Regions from separate parts of the Methylobacterium guangdongense genome, predicted to be linked through region 3. Evidence: predicted binding sites of a transcription regulator. Region 3 holds the regulator's gene; each other region holds the start of a gene.
What was found. Region 3 encodes LexA, which represses DNA repair genes until DNA is damaged. Its sites were predicted from a motif close to TGTTCNNNNTGTGTTCNG; they were not measured.

Region 1 (10,168 bases), on a different contig from region 3:
GCCGTCCAGATGCCGCACAGATGGCGGCGCACACCCGATCCCTGAGCCACGTCTCACCCCCTGCGGACCCCCTCGGCGGGCTTGCTGCCCGCTCTTCAGTCTCACGGGGTGAGTATGTCGTGCGCAACCGATCCGCGCAACGGGGGGGGGGGTTCCGCCATACATGACTGGATGTTGCGCGGGCGGCGTCACTTCATGCAGGCATCCTCCGCCTTCTCGAAGGCAGCGGGCTTGGGCTCGTGCTCCGGGGGCCGGTTGCGGCCCAGCGCCCCGTCCGAGCGGGCGCGCAGGTAGGTGTAGATGTCCGGCATGTAGCACATGACGTTCCGATTATCGCCGAAGGCCGGCATGACCAGCTCCTGGGCGGCGTTCACGTCCTTCTTGCCGCCGACGATGATGCCGGCGAAGTGCGCGTAGTCCATGCCCTTGAGAGCATCGACCAGGGAGGGCGCGTAGGTCGAGCCCATGCCGTCCGGCCCGTGGCAGACGATGCAATTGGCGTTGTACCGGAGGTATCCGGACATGGTGTACCAATCGACCTTCTTGCCGTCGTCGGTGATGTGGTAGGTCGGGTCGCCGTTCTTGTCCGTGTACTGGCCGTCCTGGACCTTCGCGGGCTGGGTCGGGCCATCGCTCTTCAGGTCCGCCGAGCCCGCGGCGGTGGACGGTGCGGCGGGGGGAGCCGCACGGGCCGGGATTGTCGAGAGCGAGCCTGCAACAAGTCCGGCCAGAAACAGTCCGGTCACTCCGTTCGCGCACCGCATGGGCGTTCCTCCTGCCGCCCACAGGCGTCCTCGCGCGGGTGCGGTACCGATACAACGGGACTTGGCCGCGTCGGGCCCGCGGCGGCCCCATCACGATTTCGCGCTGTTTCCAACGCCGCCCCGCACCTCCCGCCGATCGGTTGCCTTATCCGCGTTGCGCACAGCGTTAACCTTTTGTTAATCGGCGGATTGCCGCCGGGCCGCCGGCGTGAGAGCTTTCGTTAACGAGAGCTTAACGGTTGAGACACGGCGATGCGGTTCGCGGTTTCCAAGGTGCAGGGGCAGGTGTCCGGCTCTGCATCGCGTCGGCTCTCCCGCGGCCGCCGTGCCGTCTGCGGTCTGGCCCTCGCGGTGTTCGGCCTCGCCGGCCTCGCCGCCACGGCCGAGGCTCAGACGCTGGCGAGCCTTCCCGCCGATGTCGGTGCCCGGGTGCAGGGCGATGCGAAGCCGATCGCGGCGTGGGTGACGTTCTGCCAGTCCTACGCGGCCGAGTGCGCGGTGGACCGGACCGAGCCCGCCCGCATCAGCCTGACGCCCGCCACCTGGGCGACGATCGTGTCGGTCAACCGCCGGGTCAACAAGGCCGTCGAGCCGATGACCGATCAGGACCACCTGCACGTGGCCGATCGCTGGGATCTGGCCGAGGACGGCATCGGCGACTGCGAGGATTTCCAGCTGCTCAAGCGCCACCTGCTGGTCCAGGCCGGCCTGCCGCGCCGGGCGATGCGCATGACCGTGGTGATCGACGAGAAGGGCGAGGGCCACGCGGTGCTGACCCTGATCACCGACCGGGGCGATCTGGTGCTCGACAACAAGACCAGCGCGATCCTGCCCTGGCACAGGACCGGCTACGTGTTCATCAAGCGCGAGAGCCAGGATGCGGTCGCCTGGGTATCGCTCGGCGGCGTCACATCCCCCGTCACCACCGCGAACCGCTGACGCCTATCGCCGGGTCCGCTGGCGGATCGACGCTAGGGTCAGCGCCGATGCAAAGGCTCGGCGCAGTGCACCGCCGGTCGATCGTGCACTCCTGACCAACCCCCCCATCCTGAGGTGCCCGCGTCAGCGGGCCTCGAAGGAGGGTTCCAGACATCACGGCGGCTTCTGGAGGGCTCCTTCGAGGCCTCCGCTGCGCTCCGGCACCTCAGGATGAGGTCGTGTGTTGGATGGCCGTTTTCGTTCAGGCGGCGCGGCTCAGCGAGGGCTGCGCGAGGCTCGCCACGTAGGCCTCGACACGGCCGATGAACCCGGCGAGATGGGGCGCGATGCCCCGCAGGCTCGCGAGGTCGCGCACCAGGATGTCCCGCGACAGGGTCCGGTCGCCTTCGCTCGGCGCATCGGCGAGGTAGGCGCTGACCGCGTGCTCGGCGATCTGGATCGCGCCGGCCCGACCATCCTCGGCGAGCGCTCTGATCACCTGCTGGATGGCGGGCTGCATAACGGTGTCCTTGTCCTGGCTGCGGCCGAAGTCTCGGGGACTGGCCGATCTTTTGCGAAGCTGAGAACCCGCCGCGAATCCACCGCGCGGGCGCCCTTTGACAAGCCGGCAAAGCTGACGCGAATCAAGCACTTCCAGAGCCCCGCAGAACGGGTATTCGCGCAGTGCATGCGGATCTGCGGCGTTTTGCGGAGAAAAATCGACATCCTGCGGAACCAATGCGCTGCGCAGCCGTTTCTTTGCCCGCTTCAGCCCATTGTGCGTCGCCGAAGGCCGTGTCACCTTTCCGTCATCATCGGGCGGCGGGGCTTGGACCATGCGGCACGCGGATGTCGGATTCACGTCTCAGGCGTTCGAGTCCCTGCGGTGGCGGGGTTGGACCGGCGCGGTACGCCGGGGCCGGCAGGCGGCGAGTTTCGCCCTGATCGGCCTCATCCTGACGCTGAGCGGCGCGACCACCCATGCCCATGCGCGTCTCGTCCTCCCCGGCGAGGCCTCCGTGGAGGAGCCGACCGGCGCCGTCCGCGCGATCGCGGGCTGGACCGAGTTCTGCACGCGGGTGCCCGAGGAATGCACGGTCGATCCCGCCGAGCCCCGCGTGATCCCGCTGACCGTGGCGGTCTGGCGGACGCTGCTCAGCGTGAACCGGCGGGTCAACGCGCGCATCCGGCCGATCACCGATCAGGCGCATTGGGGCGTCGTCGATCGCTGGGACTTCCCCGATGACGGGTCGGGCGATTGCGAGGATTACCAGCTCCTGAAGCGGCGGATGCTGGTGGAGCGCGGCCTGCCCCGGCGCGCCCTGCTGATGACCGTGGTGATCGACGAGATCAACGAGGGCCATGCGGTGCTCACGGTGCGCACCGACCAGGGCGACGTCATCCTCGACAACAAGACCGACGCGATCCGCCCCTGGCGGCGCACCGGCTACAGCTTCATCAAGCGCGCCGGCCAGGACGGCCCGGCTTGGGTCTCCCTGGAGGGTAAGGACGGCGCCGCCCAGGTGGCGACCGCCGAACCCTGAGGGGTCAGGCGCCGACCAGCATCGCCGCGAGGTCGAGGGCGACCCGGCCCGAAAGCAGGCCCCAGCCGCAGGCGATCACCGTGGCGAGCATCACGAACGGCATCGGCCGGCCCTCGATCCGCCGGCCGCGCACGGTGTTGCGCAGGATGATGAAGGGGGCCGAGAAGGCCAGCATCGGCAGGGCGGCCACCGCCGGAAGGCCGCCGGACTGCAGCAGGCTGAAGCTCGCCCGCCGGGCCGCGAACAGCTCGAATGCAGTGGCGATCAGCCCCGAGAGCGCGAGGCCGATGCACAGCGTCCGGATCGAATCGAGGGCGGCAGGCGTGAAAACCATTATTCGCGCTCCTTTACAGGTCGCGCGCAGTTTAGCCACGCCATTTACCGCGTGTTAAGCAAGACCGCCGGTTAGCGTTAACCCATGCACAGGTCGATCCCGGCGGAACCAATTCGCCCTGTGGTTCAGGCTTCCTCTTCGAGGTCGATATCCAGGATCGCCATCCGGAACACGAAGGAATCGTCGCCGTCTTCCTTGTCGTCGGCGATCACGCCGATCGACTCCTCGCCGATGAACACCTCGGCGGAATCGCCGGTCTTCATCGCCGTCAGGCGGATGTTGTTGTTGGCGAACTTGCGGCGCAGGTAGTCCTGGAGCTTCGCGGTTTCGGCTTTGGTCACGCTGTTGGGTCTCCCTGGCGGCGCAGGCGCCGCGGATAGGGCTGGGGCTTGCCACGCCGGGGACGGAGCGGCAAGCACGATAGGCCGGTTCAGATGCCGTCGCCCAGGTGGATGAACTGGTCCAGCGCGACGAGCTGGTCCATGGCCCGGGCCGGATCGTCGCAGCCCGCGGTGCCGACGACGCGGGCGGGGACGCCCACCACCGTGGTGTTGGGCGGGACCGGCCGCAGCACCACCGAGCCTGCCGCGACCCGGGCGCAGGCCCCGACCTCGATGTTGCCGAGGATCTTGGCGCCGGCGCCGATCATGACGCCGCGGCGGATCTTGGGGTGGCGGTCGCCGCGCTGCTTGCCGGTGCCGCCGAGCGTCACGGCGTGCAGGATCGAGACGTCGTCCTCGATCACCGCGGTCGAGCCGACCACGAGCCCGGTGGCGTGGTCCAGGAACACGCCCCGGCCGATCCGCGCGGCCGGGTGGATGTCGCACTGGAACACCTCCGAGACGCGGCTCTGGAGGTAGAGGGCGAGGTCGCGCCGGCCGCGGTTCCAGACGTGGTGGGCGAGGCGGTAGGCCTGCAGCGCGTGGAAGCCCTTGAAGTAGAGAACGGGTTCGAGGGCGCGGAGCGTCGCGGGATCGCGATCGATCACGGCGCCGATATCGGCCCGGAACGCCTGCCCGATGTCGGGATCGGCCGAAATCGCCTCGTAGAAGGCATGGGCGATCAGCTCGGCCGGCAGCGACGGGTGCCCGAGCCGGGCCGCGACCCGGTGGGCGACCGCCCCTTCGAGGGTGGTGTGGTTCAGGATCGTCGCCACGATGAACGAGGCGAGCTGGGGCTCGGTGTGCAGCAGGTCCTCCGCCTCGGTGCGCAACCGCGACCAGACGGGATCGAGGATCGCGAGATCGCGGGACTCCGCGTTGCGGACAGGACTGGCGCTCATGTCCGAGCCTCCAAGTGAAAAAAGGTTCCTGGGCGGCGGATCACCGACCGATCTCCGGTCGCGGGATTCCAAAGGGATCATCCCTTCGGCGGGGCGTCGGTGCGAAGCCCGACGCCGGGCAGGGCCCGACAGCAGGGCGCTGCCCTGCACCCGCAAAAGGTCACAGACCTTTTGAAACCAGGACCTTTCAAGATCCGCCTAAGCGTGGGGCGCCGCGGGGCAGCGATCAAGGGCTGGCGCGGTCGGGGACCTGCGTCGCCGGCATGGCTGTCACCCGGCCGGCGAGACCGCCTGCCCGAAGCGCGTCTCGATGGCCGAGGTCAGCCGGTCGAGCATCGTCTGGATCGGGATGTTGGAGGTGTCCACCGTGGCGGAGGCGCGGGCGTAGAGCGGCTCGCGGCTCGCCAGCACGGCGCGCAGCTCCTGCATCGCCGAGGCGTGGTCGCCCGTGGTGGCGAGGTGGCCCTGCTCGCGCACGCGGCTCATGTGCTCCTCCGGCCGGGCACGCATCCAGATCGTGTAGAAGGCCTGGAGCAGCAGATCGTAGGTCAGCGGCTCGGCCACGATGCCGCCGCTCGTCGCCAGGATCAGCGGCCCCGGATGCTCGGTCAGGCGGCGCAGGGCCGCCTGTTCCAGGCGCCGGTAGCCCTCCTGGCCGTAGATCGCGAAGATCTCCCGCACCGAGAGCGCGTTCTCCCGCTCGATCTCGGCGTTCAATTCCACGAAGGTCCAGCCCAGCCGCTCGGCCGCGAGCTTGCCGAGCGTCGACTTGCCGGCGCCGCGCAGGCCGATCAGCGCGACACGCGGGCGGTCTCCGGCCTCGGGCCGGCTGCCGCCGGACAGCGCCTGCTTGGCGGCCGCGACCTGCGCCGGGCTCGCGTGGCTGAGGAGATCGCGGATCAGCGGCCAGTCGGGCTGGGCGTCGTTACCGGTGATCAGGTCGTCGAGCCGCACGCCCATGGCGTTGGCGACCCGCCGCAGCAGGATGATCGAGACGTTGCCCTGGCCGCCCTCCAGCTGCGCGATGTAGCGCTCGGACAGACCGGAGGTCTGCGACAGGACCTTGCGCGACAGTCCGCGCACGGTGCGCGCGTGCCTGACGCGGCGCCCGAGGTCCGTGAGAAAGAGCGATTCCTGTTCTAACACGCCGGTCATGGCGCCGTCCGCTTTCCTGCCAGCTCGAAAGCAGAGTCCGTGCCCTGCATGCCCGCCGCTTCAAGATCGGTCGCGCACGACGGTTCGGACAAACGCTGTCCAAGCCTGCGCGCGAAGATCCGCGTATCCTGCCCAGAAGATCTGTGTTGCGCCGCCCGTGCCCGGCCGCTGCGACCGGCCGTAGGTCTGTGCCGCGCCGGCCCAACCACGCTGCTGGCGTGGCGCCTATGTGTTGCGGAACGTCCCGATGGTCAAGGCTTGAGCATGATCCTTGTGTGGGCAGGGGCCCATTCCGATGCCCGTTCCGAACGCACGCAGGCCCGGCGGTCCTAGTCGACCGGGAGCGCGACGGCCTCCTGGACGGTGGCTGTGGCCGGTGCGCGGCGCGGCGCGGCCGCGGCCAGCATCTGGCTGGTCGGGCGGCGCGGCGGCAGCGGCACCTCCACCGCCTCGGTGACGGGCACCGACGCGGCGGCAAGGGTCATCTGGGCGGCCGGCTCGGCCATCGGCTCGGCCATCGGCTCGGCCTTGGGCGAGAGGCGAAGTTCCGCGAGCTCGACGGTGGCGGCCGATCCGAATCCGGCCGGCCGGCGCGGCGGCAGCGGGACCTCAACGGCGTCGACCTGCGTGATCGGGGCGGCCTGCGCCACCGGGGCGGCAGCGGCAGCGGCGGTCGGCTCGACCGACAGGCTGGCAAACTGGATCGTGCCCGCAAGGGCCGCCGGACGACGCGGGGGCAGGGGCACCTCGACCGTCTCGGTCGGCGCCGCGACGGCCGCGGCGGTGGGGGCGTAGGCCAGGGCCGCGGGGGCGGTCCTGGCATCCGCGGCGCCGCCGCCGAACAGGCTCGCCAGGGCGCTGGCCGAGGCGGCGACCGGCGCCACCACGGAGGCGACCTCGGTGGAGATGCCCTGGCGCTTGGCGGCGTAATAATAGCCCCGGTTGTAGTACTGATAGGCTTGGCTGAGGTTGCCCTGAGCGGTGCGGTAGGCCCCCGCGAGATAGGCCACGCCGTAGCGGAGGTTCGTCGCCGGGTCGTACAGACCTGCGGCGTCGCCGGTATAGCCGAGGCTGCGGGCGGTCGCGTGCTTGATCTGCATGAGGCCGAGCGCGCTGCCGCCCTTGGCGCGCGGATTGTAGTTGCTCTCGCGCTTGACCACCGCGTGCACGAAGCTCGCCGGAACGCCGTTCGCCTTGGCCTGCTGCTCGATCAACGCGTCGATGTTGTCGTGCGCCTGCCCGAAGGCGGCGGCAGGCACGACCGCGAGGGAGGCGGCCAGGAGAAGGCGATGCATTCCGAGACCCGGTGCTGCTTGTTCTGTGGTCAAGCTAGGTCGCGGGCAAATGAGGCCGGAAAGCGGCCCCGCTTCGGCAACCTGTGGGCGGAGGCCCCCTGTGCTCCGCCGGACACAGGCCGGAGACATTCGCCGGGGATGCGCCGCCGACGTGATCCGCACTTCGGCAGACGGGCCGTTAAGGAAGAATGAAGCGTTCGACGCCGTGGGCGAAGCCGTCCGCGTCGTTGCCATCGGTGACGGCGCTGGCCGCGGCCTTCACGGCGTCCTCGGCGTTGCCCATCGCCACCGAGAAGCCGCTGCGGGCGAACATCGGGCGGTCGTTGCCGGCATCCCCGAAGGTCGCGATCCGCTCCGGCGGGATCCCGAGATGCGTGCTCATCCAGGCGACGAACCGGCCCTTGTCGAGATGGGGCGGCGTGACGTCGAGATAGTAGGGCTGAGAGCGGTGGACGGTGGCCCCGTCGGCGAGCGCCGCCCCGATCCGCGCCTCGCAATCCGCCAAGTGGGCGTGGTCGCGGCTCACGCCGACGATCTTGCCGGCTTCGCCCATGAGCGTGCCGAGATCGGCCACCACCCGGGGCTCGGCGCCGATCGTCCGGCGCTCGAGGTCGGTGTAGGGCCCGTGCGGATCGCGCAGGCACCACGCCCCGCGCGCGAACACCCAGACGTCGAGCCCCTCGGCCAGCATCCGGTCGAGGGCCTCCCGGGCGGCCGGTTCGGGGATGGTCCGCTCCTCGATGGTGGACAGGTCGGGCCGCACCACGCTGGCGCCGTTGAACGCGCCCATCGGCAGGTCGAGGCCGAGTTCGGCCGCGAGCCCCCGCAGCCCGACCGGCGGCCGGGCCGAGGCGATGCTGAAGCCGATCCCGGCGGCCCGCAGCCGGCCCACGGCCGCGACCGTGGCGGCGGTGAGGCGCTTGTCGGTCGTCACCAGGGTGCCGTCGACATCCGAGATCACCAGGGCGATGCCGGAAGCCTTGCCGGGTTGCGCCGTCATCGGTTCGCTCCACTGTCCGCCTCGAGACACGCCACGACGCGCTCCGCGATCACGGCGGGCGGGTCCGCGATCCCGACGGTGATCGGGTGCTCGTCGGGGCCTGGGGCTTCCAGCGTCGCGAACTGGCTCTCGAGGAGGAGGGGCGACATGAAGTGCCCGTGGCGCTCGGCGAGGCGCCCGGCGATCAAGGCCCTGTCCCCCTCGAGGTAGACGAGCCGCACCCGGCGGCTCCCGTGGGTCAGGCTGTCCCGGTAGGCCCGGCGCAGGGCCGAGCACACCACCACCGCCGACTCCCCGGCCTCCAGCCGCGCCTGGATCCAGGCCCCGATCCGCGCCAGCCAGGGGGCGCGGTCCGTGTCGTCCAGGGCGTGCCCCGCATGCATCTTCGCCACGTTCTCCGGGCTGTGGAAGCTGTCGCCGTCGATGAAGGTCCAGCCCAGGCGCTCCGCGATCAGCGCCGCGACGGTGCTCTTCCCCGACCCCGAGACGCCCATCACGATGAGCACCCGCGCGTCGGACGCTGCCGGTCCGGTCCCGTGCCCTGTCATCCCTTGCGACCTCATCCGGACCTCGCGACGCCCCCGGCGCCGCCCCGGACGCCAGGGTCATCAATAGGATTGGCGGACGGGATGGAAAGGTCGGGGATAAGGCAACCGTCCCGACGCTTTGCCGGAACTGCGCGCCGGGCCACGCGTTGCCTTCGGGAAGTCGGAACATTTCAGGAACAAATCGACCATGTCCCAGTCAACCGCGAAGGCGCCTGCGAAGTCGGACGCGAAGTCGGATGCCAAGGCCTCGTCGCCCGAAGCGAATCCGAAGACCGATCCCAAGGACGTCTCCAACCAGATCAAGGATCCCGACCAGTGGACCACCGGCGGCGAGCCGATGACCGGCGCTCAGGCCTCCTACCTGAAGACCCTGTCGGAGGAGGCGAAGGAGCCCAAGGCGTTCGATCCCGACCTCGATAAGGCCGAAGCCTCGAAGCGCATCGACGATCTCCGGCACAAGGCCGGACACGCCTGACCGGCCCGGGCGCTCCCGTATCGACGGGGGCGCCCTGTTTCGTACGGAGGCTTCGCTTGGGGATATTCTCGATCGACCAGTAAGAACGAGGCTGTTTCGAAGACTACATTAAGATCGCAGAAATCGCCGACCGGTTAGAACCTCTGTCGGGCCGCGCTGTCCGCCGAATTGGCGGGGCGAGGTGGAAGGGCGGTTTCAACCATGCATGACCCGAACGGCGGCAGCGCGGAGAACAGGGTCCCGCAATCCGGGATTCCCGCGAGCGGCGCGGATGCGTCGGCCGTCGGTATGGCACGGTTCGTCCGCGACAAGCGGGGCTCTACGGCCATCGAATATGCACTGATCGGCTCCCTGATCTTCCTGGTCGCGGCTGGAAGCATCCGCGTCTACGTCAACCGGATGGGCGGCGTTTACAACCAGATCAGCACCGCGGTCGGTCAGGGCAACTGAGCGGCCTGCCGATCGTCCGGGACGATCGGCAACCCATCGACGGGCCTGCCCGCCGAGCGGGATCGGCGCCCGCATTCTCGTCTCCAGTCGCGATCCGCTTCCGTTCCGGCAGGGGATTTTCCAAACCCATCGGGCGATTGCATCCGGTCCGTTGTCGGGCCGGACGATCCGGCGCGCGGGATCCGGATCGATCCCGGCGCGACACGTTCTGCACGATACACCGCGCTGTTTGTTCACCTGCCCCGAAAAAGCTGTGCTTAGCGAGGATGAAACCGCAACTTCAGCCGTCCCGGGCGGAGTGTGGCGCACCCGCTACGGACACTTGGGCCGCCATGGGCTAGGCACGGGCTCGGCAATACCGATGGACAACATCTGGATGCGAACTCTTCCCCTCGCCCTGCTC
Region 2 (8,595 bases), on a different contig from region 3:
CCGACCATCGTGAACGCCCTGTTCGGCACGGTGCTGCTCGGCGGCCTCGCCTTCGGGCGGCCGCTCCTGTCGGTGGTGCTCGATTCCATGTTCAGCCTCACCGAGGAGGGCTGGCGCAAGCTGACCTTCCGCTGGGGCGTGTTCTTCTTCATCCTCGCGGCGCTGAACGAGATCGTGTGGCGGACCCAGACGGAGGATTTCTGGGTCAACTTCAAGGTGTTCGGCATCATGCCGATCACCGTGCTGTTCGCCCTGGCGCAGACCCCGCTGCTGACCCGCTACGAGAACAAGGCCGCGCAGCCGGAGGCGTAGTCGCCGCAGCCGGCGGCGCACCCGTTACTGCGCCGCCGCGACCTTGCCGGCGGCCCGGATCCGCGTGAGCACGCTCGCAAAATTCTCCGGCGTCAGGATGCCGACCAGCTTGTCGCGGATCACCCCGTCCGGCCCGATGATGAAGGTCTCGGGCACGCCGTAGACGCCGAAATCGATCGCGGCGCGGCCGCTCGCGTCGGCACCCACGGCGCTGAACGGCACGCCGTGCCGGGCGAGGAAGCGCTGCCCGGCCTCCGGGGTCGGCTCCTTGTAGTCGATGCCGACGAGCCGGATCCCCGGTTCCTTGGCGAGCCGCATCAGCATCGGATGCTCGACCTGGCAGGGCGCGCACCACGAAGCAAACACGTTGAGCACCGTGATCTGCCCCTTGAGTTCGCCGCTCGACAGGCCCGGCACCGGGGCGCCGCCGGCGGTGAGCCCCGGCACGGCGGGCAGGTCGAAATGCGGCACCGGCCTGCCGATCATCGCCGAGGGCAGGGCGGCGGGGTCGACCCCCGAGCGCAGGCGCAGGAAGAACACGGCGGCCAGCGCCGTGAAGGCCAGAGCCGGCAGGATCAGCAGCAGGGAGCGGCGGACCGGGGGCGGCCGGTCCGTCACGTCGTCGAGCGGCTCGGTCATCGCCGATCCTCGCCGAAACCCTTGAGCGCCCGCAACTGCGCCCGCCGGTCACGGATCGCGTTGCCGATGAGCGCGACCATCACCAGCGCCGTGAAGGCGTAGGCCGCCAGGATGAAGCCGCCGTGAGATCCAAGATCCATCGCGGCCCCCTCAGACCGGTTGTCCGACCGGCAAAGCCGTCGATGGCTGCGGTGTGATGCGGGTCTGGGTGCGGTCCAGGCGCTCGGCCTCGCGGATCGTTAGCGTCCGGACCCGGCGGCGCATGATCTCGGTGCGCATCGTGTAGAGGTGCAGCGTCGTGCCGCCGAGGGTCGCGGCGGCGATCATGACGAGCAGCGGGTACAGCATCGAGGGATCGATGGTCGAGCCGCCCATGCGCAGGATCGAGGCTGGCTGGTGCAGCGTCGACCACCAGTTCACCGAGAACTTGATGATCGGCAGGTTCACGGCGCCGACCAGCGTCAGGATCGCCACCGCGCGGGCCGCACGGTTCGGATCTTCCAGGGTCCGCCAGAGCGCGATGATCCCGCAATAGATCAGGAACAGGACCAGCATCGAGGTCAGCCGGGCATCCCAGACCCAGTAGGTGCCCCACATCGGCTTGCCCCAGAGGGAGCCGGTCACGAGGCAAATCAGCGTGAAGGCCGCACCGATCGGCGCGGCAGCGCGCTGGGCCACGTCGGCCAGCGGGTGGCGCCAGACCAGGGTGCCGATCGCCGACACACTCATGGCGCCGTAGAAGAACACGCCGAGCCACGCCGCCGGGACATGGATGTACATGATCCGCACGGTCTCACCCTGCTGGTAGTCGGGCGGCACGGTGAAGAAGGTCTGGTACAGGCCCACAGCCAGGACGGCGAGCGACAGGGCCGTGAGCCACGGCACGAGCGTGCCCGACCACCGCATGAAGTGGCTGGGATTCGACAGGCGGGTCCAGAGGGAAGGCGTCATCGCGGCTGCTGTCTCGGACATCGTGACGCCCGGTCTACCTTAGGGTGCGGTGCAGCAACAATGCGGGGCTTCAACGCGCCGGATCACGGGACCGCGCGCGTTGTCGAGCCGTCATTCGGCACGCCTAAACCCAAAACCGCGCATGCACCGCGCAACCGCCCTTGCGAAAACGGGTGAATTACGCATATAGATACGAACAAAAAGAGAACGAAAGAGCGTCACCGTATAAAGCTGTGGATGACGCAGCCCTTCTGCCGGATCGAACTGCCATGCGAACCGCCGACAAGCAGATCGCCGACATCCTCGTCCGCTACGGCGAGCCCTTCGGGGGCAACGTCTGGCGGGTCCAGGGCACGGCCGTCATCTATCACAAGACGCTGGAGCGGATCGCCGCGCAGGCCGGGATCGTGTTCGAGCCGCCGACCATCATCCGGGCCGAGCGCGACGAGGCGGTAATTCTCGTCACCGGCCGGCTGCCCGGTGCGAAGGCCGGGACCGAGCGGGTCGAGTGGTCGCTCGGCGAGGCCCTGGTCAACGTGAACTACCGCGTGTCCGGCAAGCAGGCGGCCTACGTCTACGCCATGGCGGAGAAGCGCGGGAAGGACCGCGTCATCCTCAAGCTGATCGAGCTGCACGGGCTCGTCTACTCCGAGGAGGAGGCCGACGAGTTCCGCGCCCACCAGATTCCCGTCCGGGCCGTCGACGAGGATTTCGAGGAGGCGCCCGCCTTCGACGACGTCACCGAGGCCGAGGGCGACCTCAAGCGTCGGATCGACGAGGCCGAGACCATCAATGCGGTCACCGATCTGATGCTGGACGGCGCCACCCAGACCACCCTCGCCGCGATGCCGCCCGGCACCCGCGACGAGGTCCGCGACTACGCCAAGGCGCGCCTCGTGGCGCTCGGCTGGCCGAAGCGCCCCGGCCGCCGCAGCGCCGCCTGACCCCGAATTCCTAACCGCAGGAGACCGCCATGCATCGCGCCACGCGCCGCACCGTGAAGACCCGCCGGGACTGGAGCATCGAGACGCTGTCGTACTCTCCGTCGCGGATCGTGCGTCTCGGCGACGAGAAGGTCGCCATCCTGTTCCCGCCGCTGGATGAGGGTGGGGCGTGGCAGCTCTACCCGCACCCCGACACGTTCCCGGGACTCAACTTCGAGGGCCTGCCGGCCCCCCTGCAACCGGAATTCCTGGCCTTCCCGGATCTGCCGGAGGTCGAGCGATTCCTCGGCATCCGCGACGAGGCGCCGACCGCCCTGGCGGCGTAAGTGTTTATCCGAACTGAGCTTACAAAGGGCTCAGCCCTTTGGCGGGTCCTCGGGGCAGGGCCCTGAGACGCCCCCGGGGCTCCGCCCTGGACCCGCGAAAGGGCTCGCCCTTTTGAAACCCCGAGCTGAGCCCCGGTGGAGCGCTTCGGCCTCCGGGGTGAAGGCGCCATCGGGGCCGTGGAGCACGAGGGGCGGCAGCAGGCGCAAGGCCGCGCGGCTGCCCTTCGTGGCGGTGATCAGCACGCGGATCGCCGGGGCCTCGGCCCGGGCATGGACGGGGCGGATCGCCAATCCGCCGAAGCGGCCCCGGAGGGCATCGAGGCAGGCGGGGAGCGCGTCGGCCCGATGGATCAGCCCGAACCGCCCGCCCGGTCGCAGGATCGCCGTGCAGGTGCGGATCCAGGCCTCCAGACTTCCGGCGGGGAAGGTGTGGGCCGACGCCCGGCCCGGCTGCGGCGAGACCCGGTGCGCCCCGGCCTCGAAGAACGGCGGATTGGTCAGCACCACGTCGAACCGGTCCGGCAGCAGCCCGGCGGCGTGGCGTTCCGCCGCAGGGGCGAGCACGTCGGCTTCGATCACCGCCGCGTCGATGCCGTTGAGGGCGGTGTTCGCCCGCGCCGTCGCGGCCAGCGCCGGATCGCGCTCGACCAGGGTGGGTCGAAGGCCCGGCACCAGGGCCGCACAGGCGAGACCGACCGCGCCGGTCCCGGCGCCGACATCGCACAGCCGATCGCCCGCCGCGGGAACCAGCAGCCGGGCGAGCAGGATCGCGTCGGTCCCGGCCCGGTGCGCCCCCCGGGGCGGCTGGTGCAGCCGCAGGAGCCCGTCCAGCAGGGCGTCCGGCGCCTCCGTCACGGTTGGCGCAACTCGTGGGCGAGGCCGGCATCCACGAGGAGGCGCCGCGCCTGGGCCTCGTGGTCGCGCGGCACCAGGAGGCGCTGCCCGAACATGCCGATCGACCCCTCCATCAGGCTCATATGGCTGTCGGCCACGAGCACCGGAATCTCGGCCGCCTCGAGCACCGTGCGGGCGAACCCGATCAGCACGACGTCGTTGGCCCGGATCAGTTCGATCATCGGACCGCCCCGCGGGCCGGCGATTTCGCCGCGTCGGCTCGGCACCCCGGGCGACCCATATGGTACGGGAGCCGATGTTGCGGCGCCGCGGAGCCCGTGCGAAGGGATCGCCCGCCGCCCGGGGCGGAACCGGTCTGGAGGTCACGCATCTTGGGTATGGCCCTGTCCATCGAGAACCCGAAGCCTGAGGTCGAGGCGGGGCTGAACGACCTCGTCGCGCTGGTGACGGACGGCATGGCGCGGGTCAACACCACGATCCTGTCGCGGACGGGTTCCGAGGTGACGATGATCCCGGAGGTGGCGAACCACCTGATCGCCTCCGGCGGCAAGCGCCTGCGCCCGATCCTGACCCTCGCCTGCGCCAAGCTCTGCGGCTACGCCGGGGATACCGACGGCGACGTGAAGCTCGCCGCCAGCGTCGAGTTCATGCACACGGCCACGCTCCTGCACGACGATGTGGTCGACGAGAGCGACATGCGCCGCGGCCGTGTCGCGGCCCGGATCAAGTGGGGCAACGAGGCGTCCGTGCTGGTGGGCGACTTCCTGCTCGGCCAAGCCTTCCGAATGATGGTGGAGGTCGGCTCGTTGAGGGCGCTCGACATCCTCTCCGCCGCCGCCACGGTGATCGCCGAGGGCGAGGTGATGCAGCTCACCAACGCCAAGAACCTGGAGACCGACGAGGCCGCCTATCTCGCGGTGATCCGCGGCAAGACCGCCGAGCTGTTCGCGGCGGCCTGCGAGGTCGGGCCGGTTCTGGCCGGACGCCCCGAGGCCGAGCAGGCGGCGGCGCGGTCCTACGGCATGAGCCTCGGCATCGCGTTCCAGCTGATCGACGACGTGCTCGATTACGGTGGCACCTCGGCCGAGCTCGGCAAGAACGTCGGCGACGACTTTCGCGAGGGCAAGATCACCCTGCCGATCGTGCTCGCCTACCGCCGGGGCAGCGAGGGCGAGCGCGGCTTCTGGCGGCGGACCCTCCAGCAGGGCGAGATCCGGGACGGCGATCTGGAGACCGCCCTCGACCTGCTCCAGCGCCATGGCGCCCTGGAGGAGACCGTGGCCCGCGCCCACCATTACGGCGCCGAGGCCCGGACGGCGCTCGACGTGTTTCCGGATGGCCCGGTGAAGGCGGCGCTCAACGGGGCCATCGATTTCTGCGTGGCGCGGGCGCGCTGAAGCGGCGCATCGCTGCCGGAACTGCGATGCCGGTCCGACTCAACGCGTCGCGGACCCCAGTGCCTCCGCCAGGGCGGGCGCCAGCCCGCGCAACTCCTCCAGATGGGCCGCCGTCAGCGTCCGCAGCAGCGCCTCGGCGCGGGGCGTGAGCGTCAGCTCGCTCCGGCGGCGATCCTCCGCGGCCCGCGTCTTTGACAGCAATCCGGCATCGACCATGCGGGCGACCAGTTCGGCGGCGCTGTGGGGCGCGATGAGCAGTTGCTCCGCCAGCAGCCCGACGGTGGCCGGGGTGCGGTCGACATGGCCGGCCAGGGTCAGCAGGGCCTGATGCTGCTGCGGCGGCAGCCCGGCCCGGGCGGCCGCGGCTTCGCTGAACGCCAGGAATCGTCGCAGCTGAAAGCGGAACCGCGCCAGCGCCGCATACTGCTCGGTCGATAGCCGCTCGTCCCCTGAGGCATCCATCGCCATCCCCCCGGTGATCGGGCGCTCATGCGCATCCCATGCCGGCCGGCACCGGCGCGCTTGCTGAGCCGTCGAGCGTCGCTTGTATATATCGTAATCCGATATAAATGGCTGTGATCGATGGGGGAGAACCGTAATGGACGGTGGGACCGAGTTCGGGCGCAGCGGCGAGGGGCCGCGGCGCCGGGCGCTGGGGGATTTCAGCGCCGACCGGCGCGTGGTGATCCTGGCCGGGATGGCGATCGTCACCGGCACCGCGGCGAGCGGCACGGCGTGGATCCTGCTGACGCTGATCGGGCTCGTGACCAATCTCGCGTGGTACGGCCGGTTCGACACGGCCCTGACCTCCCTCGCCGGCGCCACGCCGGGCCCGTGGATGGTGGGGATCCCCGTGATCGGCGCGCTGATCGTCGGCGCCATGGCGCGTTACGGCTCGGACAAGATCCGCGGCCACGGCATCCCGGAGGCCATGGAGGCGATCCTGATCGGGGGCAGCCGGATGTCGCCCAAGGTGGCTTTGCTGAAGCCCCTCTCCTCCGCGGTCGCGATCGGCACCGGCGGACCGTTCGGCGCCGAGGGGCCGATCATCGTCACGGGCGGCGCGGTCGGCTCGCTGTTCGCGCAGTTCTTCCACCTGAGCGCCGCCGAGCGGAAGACCCTGCTGGTGGCGGGCGCCGCCGCCGGCATGACGGCGATCTTCGGGACCCCCGTGGCGGCCGTGCTGCTCGCCGTCGAGGTCCTGCTGTTCGAGTGGCGCCCGCGCAGCCTCGTCCCGGTGACGGTCGGCGCGGTGACGGCGGCCTGCTGGCGTCCGGCCCTGTTCGGGGCGGGCCCGCTGTTTCCCTTCACCGACAACCCCGCGCTGCCCTGGTGGGGCCTGCCGGCCTGCGCGGCTTTGGGCCTCGCCTGCGGCGTGATCTCGGGCGTCCTGACCCGGGCACTCTATGCCCTCGAGGACGGGTTCGGCCGGTTACCCCTCCACTGGATGTGGTGGCCGGCCCTCGGCGCCGTCGTGGTGGGTCTGGGCGGCCTCGTCGAGCCGCGGGCGCTCGGCGTCGGCTACGACGTGATCCACGACCTGTTGTCCGGCCACATGCTGGTGGGCGCCGTCGTGACGATCCTGCTCGTGAAGGCGGTGATCTGGCTCGCCGCCCTGTCGTCGGGCACCTCGGGCGGCGTGCTCGCGCCGCTGCTGATCCTGGGCGGGGCGGTGGGATGGCTGATCGGCCTGCTGCTGCCGGGCGCCCACGGGTTCTGGGCGCTGATCGGGATGGCGGCGATGCTCGGCGGCACGCTGCCGGCGCCGCTCACGGGCGTGGTGTTCGCGGTCGAGGTGACGGGCGACGTCGCCGCCCTCGCACCGTTGCTGGCCGCAACCATGACGGCCTACGCGGTGACCGTGCTGCTCCTGAAGCGCTCGATCCTCACGGAAAAGATCGCCCGGCGCGGCCAGCACATCACCCGGGAATACGGGATCGACCCGTACGAATTCACCCGGGTGGAGGCGGTGATGACCCGGACCGTGGACACGCTGAGCGCCGAGCTGCCGCTGACGGAGGCGCTCTCCGCCATCGAGGCCGGCGCTCACCATGCCTACCCGGTCGTCGATGCGGTGGACCGGCCGGTCGGGATGGTCTCGCGCAGCGACGCCCTGCGCTGGACCGCGGAGGACCAAGTGAGCGATCCGATGGAGGATACGCTCGGCGAGCGCGTCTCGGATGCCGATATTGCCCTGGTCCATCCGGGCGACGTGGTCTCGCACGCCCTCGACGTCATGCTGTCGGCCGGTCAGGGCCGCCTGCCGGTCATCGATCCGCAGAGCGGACGCTTGGTCGGATTGCTGACCCGCAAGGACCTGTTGCAGGTGCGCGCGACCGTCGTGCGGGCCGAGGCCGAGCGCAGCGCGTTCTTCCGGAGGGGCCGGAACGAGCGCCGGGCGGGATCGGGAGCATGAGTGTGGTGATTCGCATCCCGGGACGGACGATCCCCCTCGATCGGCTCAAGCCCGGCGCGTGCTATCTAGCGGCGGGAGCCGACGGGCCGGATCTCGCCCTCGTCGTCACCCGGGACGGGCGACGCGAGGCGCTGCTGCTCAACCGGCGCAGCGGCGGGGGAGGCCATTTGCCGATCGTATCCGGCCTTCGCGTAGATACGGATGTCCTCGCGTTGCGCGGCGCCGTCCTGACGCCCAATGGGGCGATCGGCGATATCCGATCCGGCCAGGGCGCCGCGAATCCAGCCGCCCTCCATCTCGGCGACGGCAGCGCCTATCTGTGCGGCCGCGACGAGTCCGGGCGGCTGGCGACCTTCGATGTCGTCAGCGGCGTCGCCAGCGCGATCGATCCGGGCGACCTGCCGCACGCAATGCGCTGGCGCGTGATTGTCCCGGAGGCCGGCGGCGTCGTCACGATCTACGAGGCTGACCCGGCCTGAACCCGGCGGGCCTCAGCGCAGGAAGGTCGGCGCCACCCACCAATCCGGATGGGCGGCGCGCAGGGAGGAGGCCGCTCGAACCGCCCCGCGCCGGTCGGCGAACAGCGCGAACACCGTCGCACCCGAGCCCGACATCCGGGCGAGCCGGCAGCCGTGGTCGCGCAGGGCCGCCAGGACGGTCCCGATCACCGGCGCCACCGTGAGCGCCGGGGGCTCCAGGTCGTTCCGGGCGGGAGCGATGGCCGCCACGAGGGCGTCGTTGTCGAGCCCTTGGCG
Region 3 (10,168 bases):
CGGTTCCGGATCCGCCCTGGAAGCTCGCCCACCCGATCGACAGCCTCGCCGAGCGGGCTTGGCCGAGCCAGGAAACCGCCGCCGCGGCCGGTGCGCTGCGTGACCGGTTCCCGCAGGACGGCAACCGATATCTGGCCAGCGCCCTCGCCCGGCTCGCCGAGACCCTGGACTTGCGTGCCGCCCTACGGCGCGACTTCGCACCCGATCAGACCGCTTCGGAGACCGCCCCACGATGAGCTCGACCGACACGTCCGCCACGGCCCGGCTGCGCCTGCCCGCCGAGGAGGCCTACGCGGCGGAGATCGAGGCCCTGCGCACCGCCGACGACCGGCCCCGACCGCCGAACTGGCAGATGTCGCCCCAGGCGGTCGTCACCTACCTGATGGGCGGGCCGCTTCCCTCAGGCGTCGCGATCAGCCCGAAATACATCGGCGACCGGCGGCTGATGGAGATCGCCGTGGCGACGCTCGCCACCGACCGGGCACTCCTCCTGCTCGGCGTCCCCGGCACCGCCAAGAGCTGGGTCAGCGAGCATCTGGCGGCCGCGATCTGCGGCACCTCGCGGCTCACCGTCCAGGGCACCGCCGGGACCAGCGAGGAGGCGATCCGCTACGGCTGGAACTACGCCCTATTGCTCGCCAAGGGGCCAAGCCCCGAGGCCGTGGTCGCCTCGCCGGTGATGCGGGCGATGGAACGGGGCCAGATCGCCCGGGTCGAGGAACTGACCCGCATCCCCTCGGAGACCCAGGACAGCTTCATCACCATCCTGTCCGAGAAGACGCTGCCGATCCCCGAACTCAACGACGAGGTGCCGGCGGCCAAGGGCTTCAACCTCATCGCCACCGCCAACAACCGCGACCGGGGCGTCAACGAGCTGTCGAGCGCGTTGAAGCGCCGGTTCAACACCGTGGTGCTGCCGCCGCCCGCCACGATCGAGACCGAGATCGCCATCGTGGAATCGCGGGTCGCCGCCCTCAGGCGCGCCTTCGAGATCCCCGCCGAGCCCCCGGGCGCCGCCGAGATCCGCCGGGTGGTGACGATCTTCCGGGAGCTGCGCGAGGGCGTGACCGCGGACGGGAAGGCCAAGGTCAAGCAGCCCTCCGGCACCCTCTCGACCGCCGAGGCGATCAGCGTGGTCGGCAACGGGCTGGCGCTCGCCGCCCATTTCGGCGACGGGCGGCTGACCGCGCGGGACCTCGTCTCGGGGATCGGCGGCGCCGTGGTGAAGGACCCGGTGCAGGACGCCATCGTGTGGCGGGAATACCTGGAGACCGTGGTCAAGGAGCGGCCGGACTGGAAAGATTTCTACCGCGCCGCCCGCGAGATCGGCTGACCATCCGCGATGGCCGACATCCGGATCTTCGGCATCCGCCACCACGGCCCGGGCTCGGCCAAGTCCCTGCGGGTGGCGCTCGACGGGTTCGCGCCGGATTGCCTGCTGATCGAGGGCCCGCCGGAGGCCGAGCCGCTGCTTCCGCGCGCCGCCGATCCCGGCATGAAGCCGCCGGTGGCGCTCTTGGTCTATCGGCCGGACCGGTCGCGGTCCTGCGCGTTCTTCCCGTTCGCGGATTTCTCGCCGGAATGGGTCGCCCTGCGCTACGGCCTCGCCGCCGGGATCCCGATCCGGTTCGTCGATCTGCCGCATGCCGTGCGGCTCGCCGACGGGTTCCCGCCCGAGCCGACGCCCCCGGAGGCGGCGGAAGCGGCCGGCGACCCGGCCGGGACGGATGCCGCTGCGGAGCCCGAGGGCACAGATAAGACCAATCGGCCGGACCCGGTTGCCGCGATCCGGCGCGATCCGCTGGGCGAGCTGGCGCAGGCCGCCGGCCATGCAGACGGCGAGCGCTGGTGGGACGCCCTGGTGGAGAGCCGGGGCGGCGCGGACGGCGACGTGTTCGCGGCGATCGCGGAGGCGATGACGGCCCTGCGCGAGGCCGAGCCGCAGGATTCGGAACCCGAGGAGGCGGCCCGCGAGGCGCAGATGCGCGCCGGCATCCGGCGCGCCGCCCGGGACGGGTTCGCGCGGATCGCCGTGATCTGCGGTGCATGGCACGTCCCGGCGCTGCTGCGCCACGACGCCCGCGGTCAGGCGGCGGCCGACACCGCGACCCTGAAGCGTCTGCCCAAGGCCAAGGTCGCGGCCGCCTGGGCGCCGTGGTCCTATCCGCGGCTGGCCGCGGCGAGCGGCTACCGGGCCGGCGTGCTCTCGCCCGAATGGTACGACACCCTGTGGCACCACGAGGGCCGGGTCGCGGCCTACTGGCTCGCCCGGGCGGCGGCTTTGCTGCGGAGTGAGGATCTCGATGCCTCGCCGGCCTCCGTGATCGAGGCGGCGCGCCTCGCCGAGGCCCTTGCGGCCTTCCGCGGCCGCGCGCAGCCCGCCCTGGAGGATCTGGACGAGGCGGCGCTCGCCACCCTGTGCTTCGCCGATCCGGCCCCGATGGCGCTGATCCGGCGCAAGCTCGTGATCGGCGAGCGGCTCGGCGCGACCCCGCCGGGCAGCGCCGGCACCCCCGTGGAGGCGGATTTCGAGGCCCAGTGTCGGCGCCTGCGGCTCAAGCCCGGCGCGGAGACGGCCGAGATCACCCTCGACCTGCGCAAGGAGACCGACCTCGCCCGCAGCCAGTTCCTCAACCGGCTCCGGCTGATCGACATCTCCTGGGGGACGCCGCGCCATGCGCGCGGACGCGGCACCTTCAAGGAGGCGTGGGCCCTCGCCTGGCAGCCCGACTGGGTTGTCGAGCTGGTGGCGGCCTCGGCCGACGGCGGCACGGTCGCGGAGGCCGCCGCCGAGCGGGTGCGCGCCAGGGCCCGGGAGGCGACCCGCGTCGCCGAGCTCGCGGCCCTGATCGGCACGCTGCTCGACGCTAACCTCGGGGCGGCGAGCGGCGACGTGATCCGGGCCCTCGACGCCCGCGCCGCGGTCTCGGCGGACGTGTTCGACCTGATGGAGGCGCTGCCGCCGCTCGCGGACCTCGCCCGCTACGGCTCCGTGCGCGCCTCCGACACCGCGCCGGTCCTGGCCCTGGTGCGCGGGCTGCTGCCGCGGGCGGCGGCCGGCCTCGTCGCCGCCTGCCAGAGCCTCGACGACGCGGCCGCCGCCGCCGCTAAGGCGCGGATCGTCGCGGTCTCCGGCGCGGTCGCGCTCCTGGAGGATCCGGAGCTGACCGCACTCTGGCGGGACGCCCTGCGGGCGCTCGCCGATCAGGAGCACGTCCACGGCCGGGTGGTCGGACGGGCCGTGCGCCTCCTCCACGAGGGCGGCGCCCTGACGGATGAAGAGGCGGGCGAGCGCCTGCACCGCGCTCTGTCGCGGGCGACCGAGGCCCTGGCGGCGGCGGCCTGGATCGAGGGCTTTCTGGAGGACAGCGGCACGACGCTGATCCACGGCCGGGGCCTGCTCGCCGTGGTGGATTCCTGGCTCGGCGGCCTCGCGCCCGAGATCTTTTCGGAGTTGCTGCCGCTGGTGCGCCGGACTTTTGCGACCCTCGCGCCGGCCGAGCGCCGGGCCATCGGCGAGACTTTAGCCCGGCCGGCGGGGGCACGTGCCGGCGATGGGATCCCGGGGGCCACGTTCGACGCGGAGCGGGCCGCGCGGGTGCTGCCGATCCTGAGCCTGCTCCTCGGGCCGGAGCCCGTCGCCAAGAAAACGACCTCGGAGGAGACCGCGTGAGCGAGACCGAGCGCCTGCGCCGCTGGCGCCTCGTCCTGGGCGGCGGCCCGGCCGACGGCACCGGCTGCGCCCTGTCCGAGCGCGACCTGCGGATCGACGGGGCGCTCGGCGCCCTCTACGATTCCGACCGGAAGGCTGGGCTCGGCGCCTCCGCGCCCTCGGTGCCGCGCTGGCTCGGCGACATCCGCGACTACTTCCCGGCCTCCGTGGTGCAGGTGATGCAGCGCGATGCGTTCGAGCGGCTCGATCTCAAGCGCATGCTGACCGAGCCCGGGATGCTGGAGGCCGTGGTGCCCGACGTGGCCCTGGTCTCGACGCTGATCGCGATGCGCAGCCTCCTCGGCGGCCGGACCAGGGAGACCGCCCGGCTGGTGGTGCGCCGGGTGGTCGAGGATCTGATGCACAAGCTCGAGGAGCCGGTGCGGCAGGCGGTGAACGGCGCGATCGACCGGTCCCGGGTGAACCGGCGCCCGCGCCACGCGGAGATCGACTGGAACCGCACCATCCGGGCGAACCTGCGCCACTATCAAGCCGACTACAACACGATCATCCCCGAGACCCGGCTCGGCCACGGGCGCCGGAGCCGCGGCTCCCTGAAGGACGTGGTGCTGTGCATCGATCAGTCGGGCTCGATGGCGGCCTCGGTGGTCTATGCCAGCATCTTCGGTGCGGTGATGGCCTCGCTCCCGGCGGTCTCGACCCGGCTCGTGGTGTTCGACACCGCGGTGGTCGACCTGTCCGACACCCTCGACGATCCCGTCGAGGTGCTGTTCTCGGTGCAGCTCGGCGGCGGCACCGACATCAACCGGGCGGTGGGCTACTGCGCGTCGCGCATCACCCGGCCCGAGGACACGATCCTGGTGCTGATCTCCGACCTCTACGAGGGCGGCGTGACGGAGGGGCTGCTGGGCCACGCGCAGCGCCTCGTGGCCGCCGGGGTGCAGTTCGTGGCTTTGCTCGCTTTGTCGGATTCCGGCGCCCCGGCTTACGACCGGGCGCTGGCGGCCCGGCTGGCGGCCCTGGGCGTCCCGGCCTTCGCCTGCACGCCGGACCTGTTCCCCGACATGATGGCGGCGGCGATCCGCAAGGCCGACCTCGAAGCCTGGGCGGCCGGCGCCGGCATCGCGGCGGTGCGGGCCGATCCGGGGCCGGCGGGGTGATGGGCCGCCGCGCGGCGCGCCTGTCCCGACCGCTCAGCGCGCCCCGAGGCAGCCGGTCCCGGGCGCCGGCAGGACCAGCCACGCGCCCCCGGCATAGAGGCGCCGGACCGCCCCCGGCGCGGCGGGGCGCAGCACCAGATAGGCGCGGCCGGCCGAGACCAGGGCGCCGTCCCCGGACGACGCGAGCGCCATGGGCGACCCGAACGCCACGACGGTCTCCGGCTGGATGGCCAGGGTGGTCAGGGCCGTGACGCCGACCCACCCGCCGAGCGCCCCCGCGATGGCGGCGACCGGCAGGCCCCGCCGCGGATGCCGATCAGTAATCGTAGGCATGCTCGAAGCGGCCCCCTTGAGCCTCCACGGCGTGGATCTGCGCCGCGAGTTCCTCGACCGCGGTGTCGTAGCCGACGCGCCGCCAACCCGGCTCGGACTGGATCGGCATCGCGAACAGCGGCTCGGCCCCGTCGAGGACAACCGGACGGTCCGCCGGCAGGCGTACGGTCGTGAGGATCCGGCGGTTGCCGGCGATCTCCAGCACGGTCCGGCCGCGGGCGCCGAGGCCCCGGACGACCTCCGTGAAGGCCCGGTAGCGCGGCGTCTCCATCAGGGCGGCCGAGCCGCCCGTGCCGTTCGGGACCGGTCCGAGGAGCGTGATGCGCGGATCGGCGGCCACGTCGGTCGCGTCGAGTCCCGCCACAACGCTGCGGATCGTGAGCACCGCCGGGTCCATCCCGGCGAGCCACGCCATTCCCTGCGCGTAGAGCCACGTCACCCCGTATTGCAGCGTGAGCACCCCGCGCCGCTCGACCGCCCGCACCGACGGCACGAACGGCACCTCGTGCCAGAGCCGGGACAGTTCCCGGTCGAACGGGTAGCGGAACCACGGGGTCTGGCGCAGGAACACGGCGTAGTCGGCGAGCAGCCGCGCGTTGAATCGGTCCTCCTCCGTGGGTTCGGGGCCCCGCCACCACGCGGTCACCGCTCCGATGGTGCGCTCGTAGGCGCCTCGGATCAGCATCTCGGCGGTGAAGCTGAGGCCGATGATGTAATCGGTGACCGTCTGGCCCGCCGTGACGTCGCCGGTGCGGGAGGCCGCCCGGGTCGCCCCGCACAGGCTGGTCCAGAAGCCCGCGGTGGCCGCCCAATAGTCGAAGGCCGATTCCGATGAGGCCTGCGTCACCCCGGCGAGATCCGCGTAGGCGTAGACGATGTGCCATTCGGGGAAGGTCAGGTAGCTGTCGCCGGCCGCACGCTTGTAGCCCGCGGCGGCGATCCCGAACCGCGAGCCGCCCTGCAGCGCAGGATCGGGCTGGACCGTGCAGCCCCCCTCGATCGCCGCGACCGGCAGGAGGCAGGCGAGCGCGAGGAGGGCCAGCCCGGCACCCGCCCGGCGGATCGCCATGCGCCAGCGGCGGGCGCTCATGCGGCGACCCGCGCGGCGCCGCGCCACGGCCACCAGCCGAGCACCACGCCGGCGAGGCCGAGGCTCAGATGCGGGCCGTTCGAGAGCAGCGGGCTGTCCTGAAAACCCTTCAGGACCAGCGACAGGTCGAGGACACTCGACCCGGTGAACACCCCGACCACGCCGTCGAGGAGGTAGATCGCCCCGAAGGCGCGCAGGAAGGTCACGGCGGCGTCCCGCGACCACAGGGCGGCGGCGAGCGCCCACAGGCCGGAGGCGAGGTGGAGGGCGTCCTTGTAGACGTCGAGCCGGAACAGGCCGAACACGCGGCCCTCCGCGTCCCGGAAGGCCGGGATGAAGTCGGTGGCGGCGGCGAACAGCAGGATGGCCGCGAAGGCGAGGGCTGCCGCCTGGGGAGGCGTGAGTCTCACGGGCGGATCCTTGCTCAGTCGAGGTAGGTCGACCACAGGGCGTTCCGGAACAGCAGCCCCGGATCGTACCGGCGCTTGGCCGCCACGAAGGCGTCGAGCCGCGGATAGGCCCGGGCCATCTGGTCGCGCCGGGCATGCAGGCGGTAGGGCAGGTAATGGGCCCCACCGAGCGCCACGACGCGCTCGATCAGCGCCTCGGTCATGCGCATCATCGCGGCCTCGTCCTGCGGGGTGAGCCCCTGCGAGAACGACATCACCGCGCCGATGCGCGGGGTCGGCGCGTAGGCGAGCGTCGAGTCGGGGTCCGCCGCCACGTAGCGCAGGGTGACGTTCAGGCAGTCGCAGCCCGAGCCCGGGATGATCTGCCGGCAGGCGGCAAGGAACCCCGCGAACCGGTCGGGCGGCACGAAATACTCGTGCAGGATGTCGGTGCGGCTGCGGTCGCGCGCCGCGAGGTTGGCGACCGGCTCGTTCATCAGGCTGTTGCGGGTGGCGAGGCCCGGATCCAGCGTCGGGTTGAGCCGGGTCTCGGCGATCCAGCGGGCGCGCTTGCCGAATTCGCTGCCGACCTGGGCGCGGTAGATCTCGCGCGAGACCGCCGTGAATGCGCCCTGGCTGGCCGCCGCGGGCAGGACCTTTGGCGGGTGCTCCGCCTCCGCGTAGGTGACCAGGATCGCCTCGTCGAAGAACCCGGCCCGCGCCACCGAGAGCCGGCCATAGGCCATGCGCAGCCGCGGGTCGTGCGCCAGAGCGGCCACGAAGGCGGGGGCGAAGTCGGCCGACGGCATCACCGCGTAGGTCGGCGTCAGGAGGGCATTCGGCACCATCTCGACCACGAGGTCGACCACGATCCCGAACAGGCCGTAGCCGCCCATCGCCAGCCCGAACAGCTCGGCGTTCTCGGTGCGGGAGCAGGTCACGAGGCTGCCATCCGCCAGGACGAGGCGGAGGCTGCGGACCGTGGAGCCGAACGGCCCGCGCGGCGCCGGCCAGCCATGGGCGTTCACGCTGAAGGTCGAGCCGATTCCGAAATCGCTGTTCGACTGCATCACCGCCGGCGAGAAGCCGATCCGGTCGAGTTCCCGGATGACCTGCGACCAGCGCGCCCCGGCCCCGACCCGATAGAGGCCGGCGGCCGTATCGGGCTCGATCGGGCCACCCTCCAGGGTCAGTGCCGTCCCGTCGCGGGCGAGGCTCTGGCGGCCCATCGAGTGGCGCGCGACGCCGACCGCGACCGGGCGGCCCGCCGTGGCGGCGTCCCGGATCTCGGCGCGCACGGCTTCGATCAGGGCTTCGGTCGATCCCGTCGGGAGCTTGGCGTGACGCACCACCGGAGTCGGGTTGAGGCCGCTCGCATCGTTCAGGATGGTCCGCGGCGCGGCCTGGGCGGCCCGCGGCAGCAGTGCGGCGGCCGCCAGGACGCCGCCACCCGCGAGGAGTCCACGTCTGCTCGGTCGAACTCCGCCCATGCCGCGCCCCGTCCCGATTCGCTCACGGGGTGATCGAATCGCCCCGCCACGTATCCTGCGCCGGGGGCCTGTCCGGCGGCGTGAGCTTGCGCACCGGCCCGCAAGACCGATACGACGGGCGCATCCCGATCGCGGCTGACGGGCCTCGACAACCATCCCGCCGGACGGCACAGAGCGTAGCCATAACGCTCTTGCAGAACACTTGCGGAACGTTTAACCTGTTCGCGATTTGTTTCAGCGGCCGTCCCCGGGGCGGTCCCAAAGCCGCGAGGCCCCCGTCGATGCTCACGCGCAAGCAGCTGGACCTCCTGCGGTTCATCCAGAGCCGCATGCAGGAATGCGGCGTTCCCCCCTCCTTCGACGAGATGAAGGATGCGCTCGACCTCAAGTCGAAATCGGGTATCCACCGGCTGATCACGGCCCTGGAGGAGCGCGGCTTCCTGCGCCGCCTGCCGAATCGGGCGCGCGCCATCGAGGTGATCCGTATTCCGGAAAGCCTCTCGCAGGCGGCTTCGCCGGCCCCCGAGCCGCGCCGCTTCACCCCGAGCGTGGTGGAGGGCGGCAAGTCCCGGCAGCCGGCGGCCTCGCCGATGCCGGCGAGCGCGCGGATGATCGACGAATCCGGCCGGGCGGTCTCGATCCCGGTCATGGGCCGGATCGCGGCCGGCACGCCGGTCTCGGCGATCCAGAACCAGAGCCACGCCATCACGCTCTCGCCGGACTTCCTCGCGGGCGGCGAGCATTATGCTCTCGAGGTGCGGGGCGATTCGATGGTCGAGGCCGGGATCCTCGACGGCGACCTCGTGGTGATCCGCAAGCAGGACACCGCCAATACCGGCGACATCATCGTGGCGCTGATCGACGACGAGGAGGCGACGCTCAAGCGCCTGCGCCGCCGTGGCTCCTCGATCGCCCTGGAAGCCGCCAACCCGGCTTACGAGACCCGCGTTCTGGGTCCCGACAGGGTCCAGATCCAGGGCCGGCTCGTCAGCCTCGTGCGCCGCTACTGAAGCGGCTCGGCCGGGGCTTCGGCGCCGGCCTCCACCGGGGCCTGAGGCGCCTCGGTCGCGGCCATGCCGCCGGCCGTTTCGGCGGGGGGATCGGCTTTGGGTGCGGGCCGGGGGCGCCAGGGGACGGACCGGCCGTCGCCATGGGCGGTCTGCATCGTGAATCCGGCCCCGTCGGCCCGAAGGGCCACGGCCCCGTGTGCGGCCAGGACCCGGCGGTCGATCACCAGCGGCCCCATACAGGTCGGCGGTGCCGTGAGGCTCGTGATCAGCACGGCCGCCCGGGCGCAATCCTCCGGGAAGGCCCGGCGGTCGCGGACCAGGGTGACCGGCCTCCCGTCCCGCAGGAGGGCGGTGCAGCCGAGCCGGTCGCAGCGCCCCCCGGCGCGCGCGCCGGACCCGCGATCGAGCCGCCGCCCGTCGCCATCCGCCTTCAGCCATTGCTCCAGCACGAAATTTGAGGGGCTGCCGAGGACCGAGAGGCTTCCGTCAGGGCCGCGCACGGCGGCGCCCCAGCCCTGGCGGTCGACGTAGAGGTCGTGGCGCTCCGGCCGGGCCAGCAGGCCGAGGCCCAGCAGGATGGGTGGCAGGGCGAGCCAGCGCAGCCGCGAGGCCGGCAGCGTCGCCAGCAGCAGGGCCGCCGTCAGGGCGGCGAGCGCGCCTGTGCCGAAGGCCGGTACCACGAGGCTCGCCCGCTCGAACCCGGCGATCCAGTTCGAGATCGCCAGCATGCCGCCCACCGCCTGCCCCATCAGCCACCAGACCGGCCGGTCGAGGGCGAAGGGATAGGCGAGGCACCCGATCACGGCCGCGGGCATCACCACCAGCGACACCAGGGGCAGGGTCAGCGCGTTGCCGATGAGGCCGAAGGGCTGGATCGTCTGGAAGTGGTAGGTGGCGAAGGGCGCGGTCGCGATCTGCGCCACCAGCGTCGTCGCCAGCGTCCCGGTGACCGCCGACAGGCCGGTCCCGACGAGGCGGCCGATCCGCCCCGCCCCGGGCCGCACGAACAGGCGCCCGTCGATC

Region 1: a site for LexA is predicted at 9,002-9,019, ahead of AAHG09_RS20705 (DUF3072 domain-containing protein). Genes of this name have one in related genera too.
Region 2: a site for LexA is predicted at 2,095-2,112, ahead of AAHG09_RS10670 (trna delta -isopentenylpyrophosphate transferase). Genes of this name have one in related genera too.

Annotation. Positions count from the first base shown of each region.
Region 1 covers NZ_JBBXMX010000011.1:179,383-189,550, forward strand. Annotated here, with positions in the region: gene AAHG09_RS20645 (FIST signal transduction protein) at 1-32, opposite strand, end outside; gene AAHG09_RS20650 (c-type cytochrome, methanol metabolism-related) at 189-764, opposite strand; gene AAHG09_RS20655 (transglutaminase-like cysteine peptidase) at 1,017-1,703, shown strand; gene AAHG09_RS20660 (hypothetical protein) at 1,945-2,202, opposite strand; gene AAHG09_RS20665 (transglutaminase-like cysteine peptidase) at 2,519-3,226, shown strand; gene AAHG09_RS20670 (DUF6949 family protein) at 3,231-3,560, opposite strand; gene AAHG09_RS20675 (DUF3126 family protein) at 3,686-3,901, opposite strand; gene cysE (serine O-acetyltransferase) at 3,991-4,842, opposite strand; gene AAHG09_RS20685 (helix-turn-helix transcriptional regulator) at 5,113-5,997, opposite strand; gene AAHG09_RS20690 (lytic transglycosylase domain-containing protein) at 6,327-7,292, opposite strand; gene AAHG09_RS20695 (Cof-type HAD-IIB family hydrolase) at 7,471-8,292, opposite strand; gene AAHG09_RS20700 (gluconokinase) at 8,289-8,840, opposite strand; gene AAHG09_RS20705 (DUF3072 domain-containing protein) at 9,028-9,315, shown strand; gene AAHG09_RS20710 (Flp family type IVb pilin) at 9,517-9,765, shown strand.
Region 2 covers NZ_JBBXMX010000004.1:182,647-191,241, forward strand. Annotated here, with positions in the region: gene AAHG09_RS10650 (septation protein A) at 1-312, shown strand, start outside; gene AAHG09_RS10655 (DsbE family thiol:disulfide interchange protein) at 337-951, opposite strand; gene ccmD (heme exporter protein CcmD) at 948-1,091, opposite strand; gene AAHG09_RS10665 (heme ABC transporter permease) at 1,102-1,902, opposite strand; gene AAHG09_RS10670 (trna delta -isopentenylpyrophosphate transferase) at 2,172-2,846, shown strand; gene AAHG09_RS10675 (hypothetical protein) at 2,876-3,172, shown strand; gene AAHG09_RS10680 (tRNA1(Val) (adenine(37)-N6)-methyltransferase) at 3,203-4,027, opposite strand; gene AAHG09_RS10685 (putative signal transducing protein) at 4,024-4,248, opposite strand; gene AAHG09_RS10690 (polyprenyl synthetase family protein) at 4,405-5,424, shown strand; gene AAHG09_RS10695 (MarR family winged helix-turn-helix transcriptional regulator) at 5,464-5,892, opposite strand; gene AAHG09_RS10700 (chloride channel protein) at 6,023-7,840, shown strand; gene AAHG09_RS10705 (hypothetical protein) at 7,837-8,319, shown strand; gene AAHG09_RS10710 (4-(cytidine 5'-diphospho)-2-C-methyl-D-erythritol kinase) at 8,332-8,595, opposite strand, start outside.
Region 3 covers NZ_JBBXMX010000009.1:133,105-143,272, forward strand. Annotated here, with positions in the region: gene AAHG09_RS18255 (DUF5691 domain-containing protein) at 1-236, shown strand, start outside; gene AAHG09_RS18260 (ATP-binding protein) at 233-1,333, shown strand; gene AAHG09_RS18265 (DUF5682 family protein) at 1,343-3,673, shown strand; gene AAHG09_RS18270 (VWA domain-containing protein) at 3,670-4,833, shown strand; gene AAHG09_RS18275 (hypothetical protein) at 4,867-5,166, opposite strand; gene AAHG09_RS18280 (hypothetical protein) at 5,150-6,256, opposite strand; gene AAHG09_RS18285 (DUF4383 domain-containing protein) at 6,253-6,666, opposite strand; gene AAHG09_RS18290 (FAD-binding oxidoreductase) at 6,681-8,135, opposite strand; gene lexA (transcriptional repressor LexA) at 8,417-9,145, shown strand; gene AAHG09_RS18300 (ComEC/Rec2 family competence protein) at 9,139-10,168, opposite strand, start outside.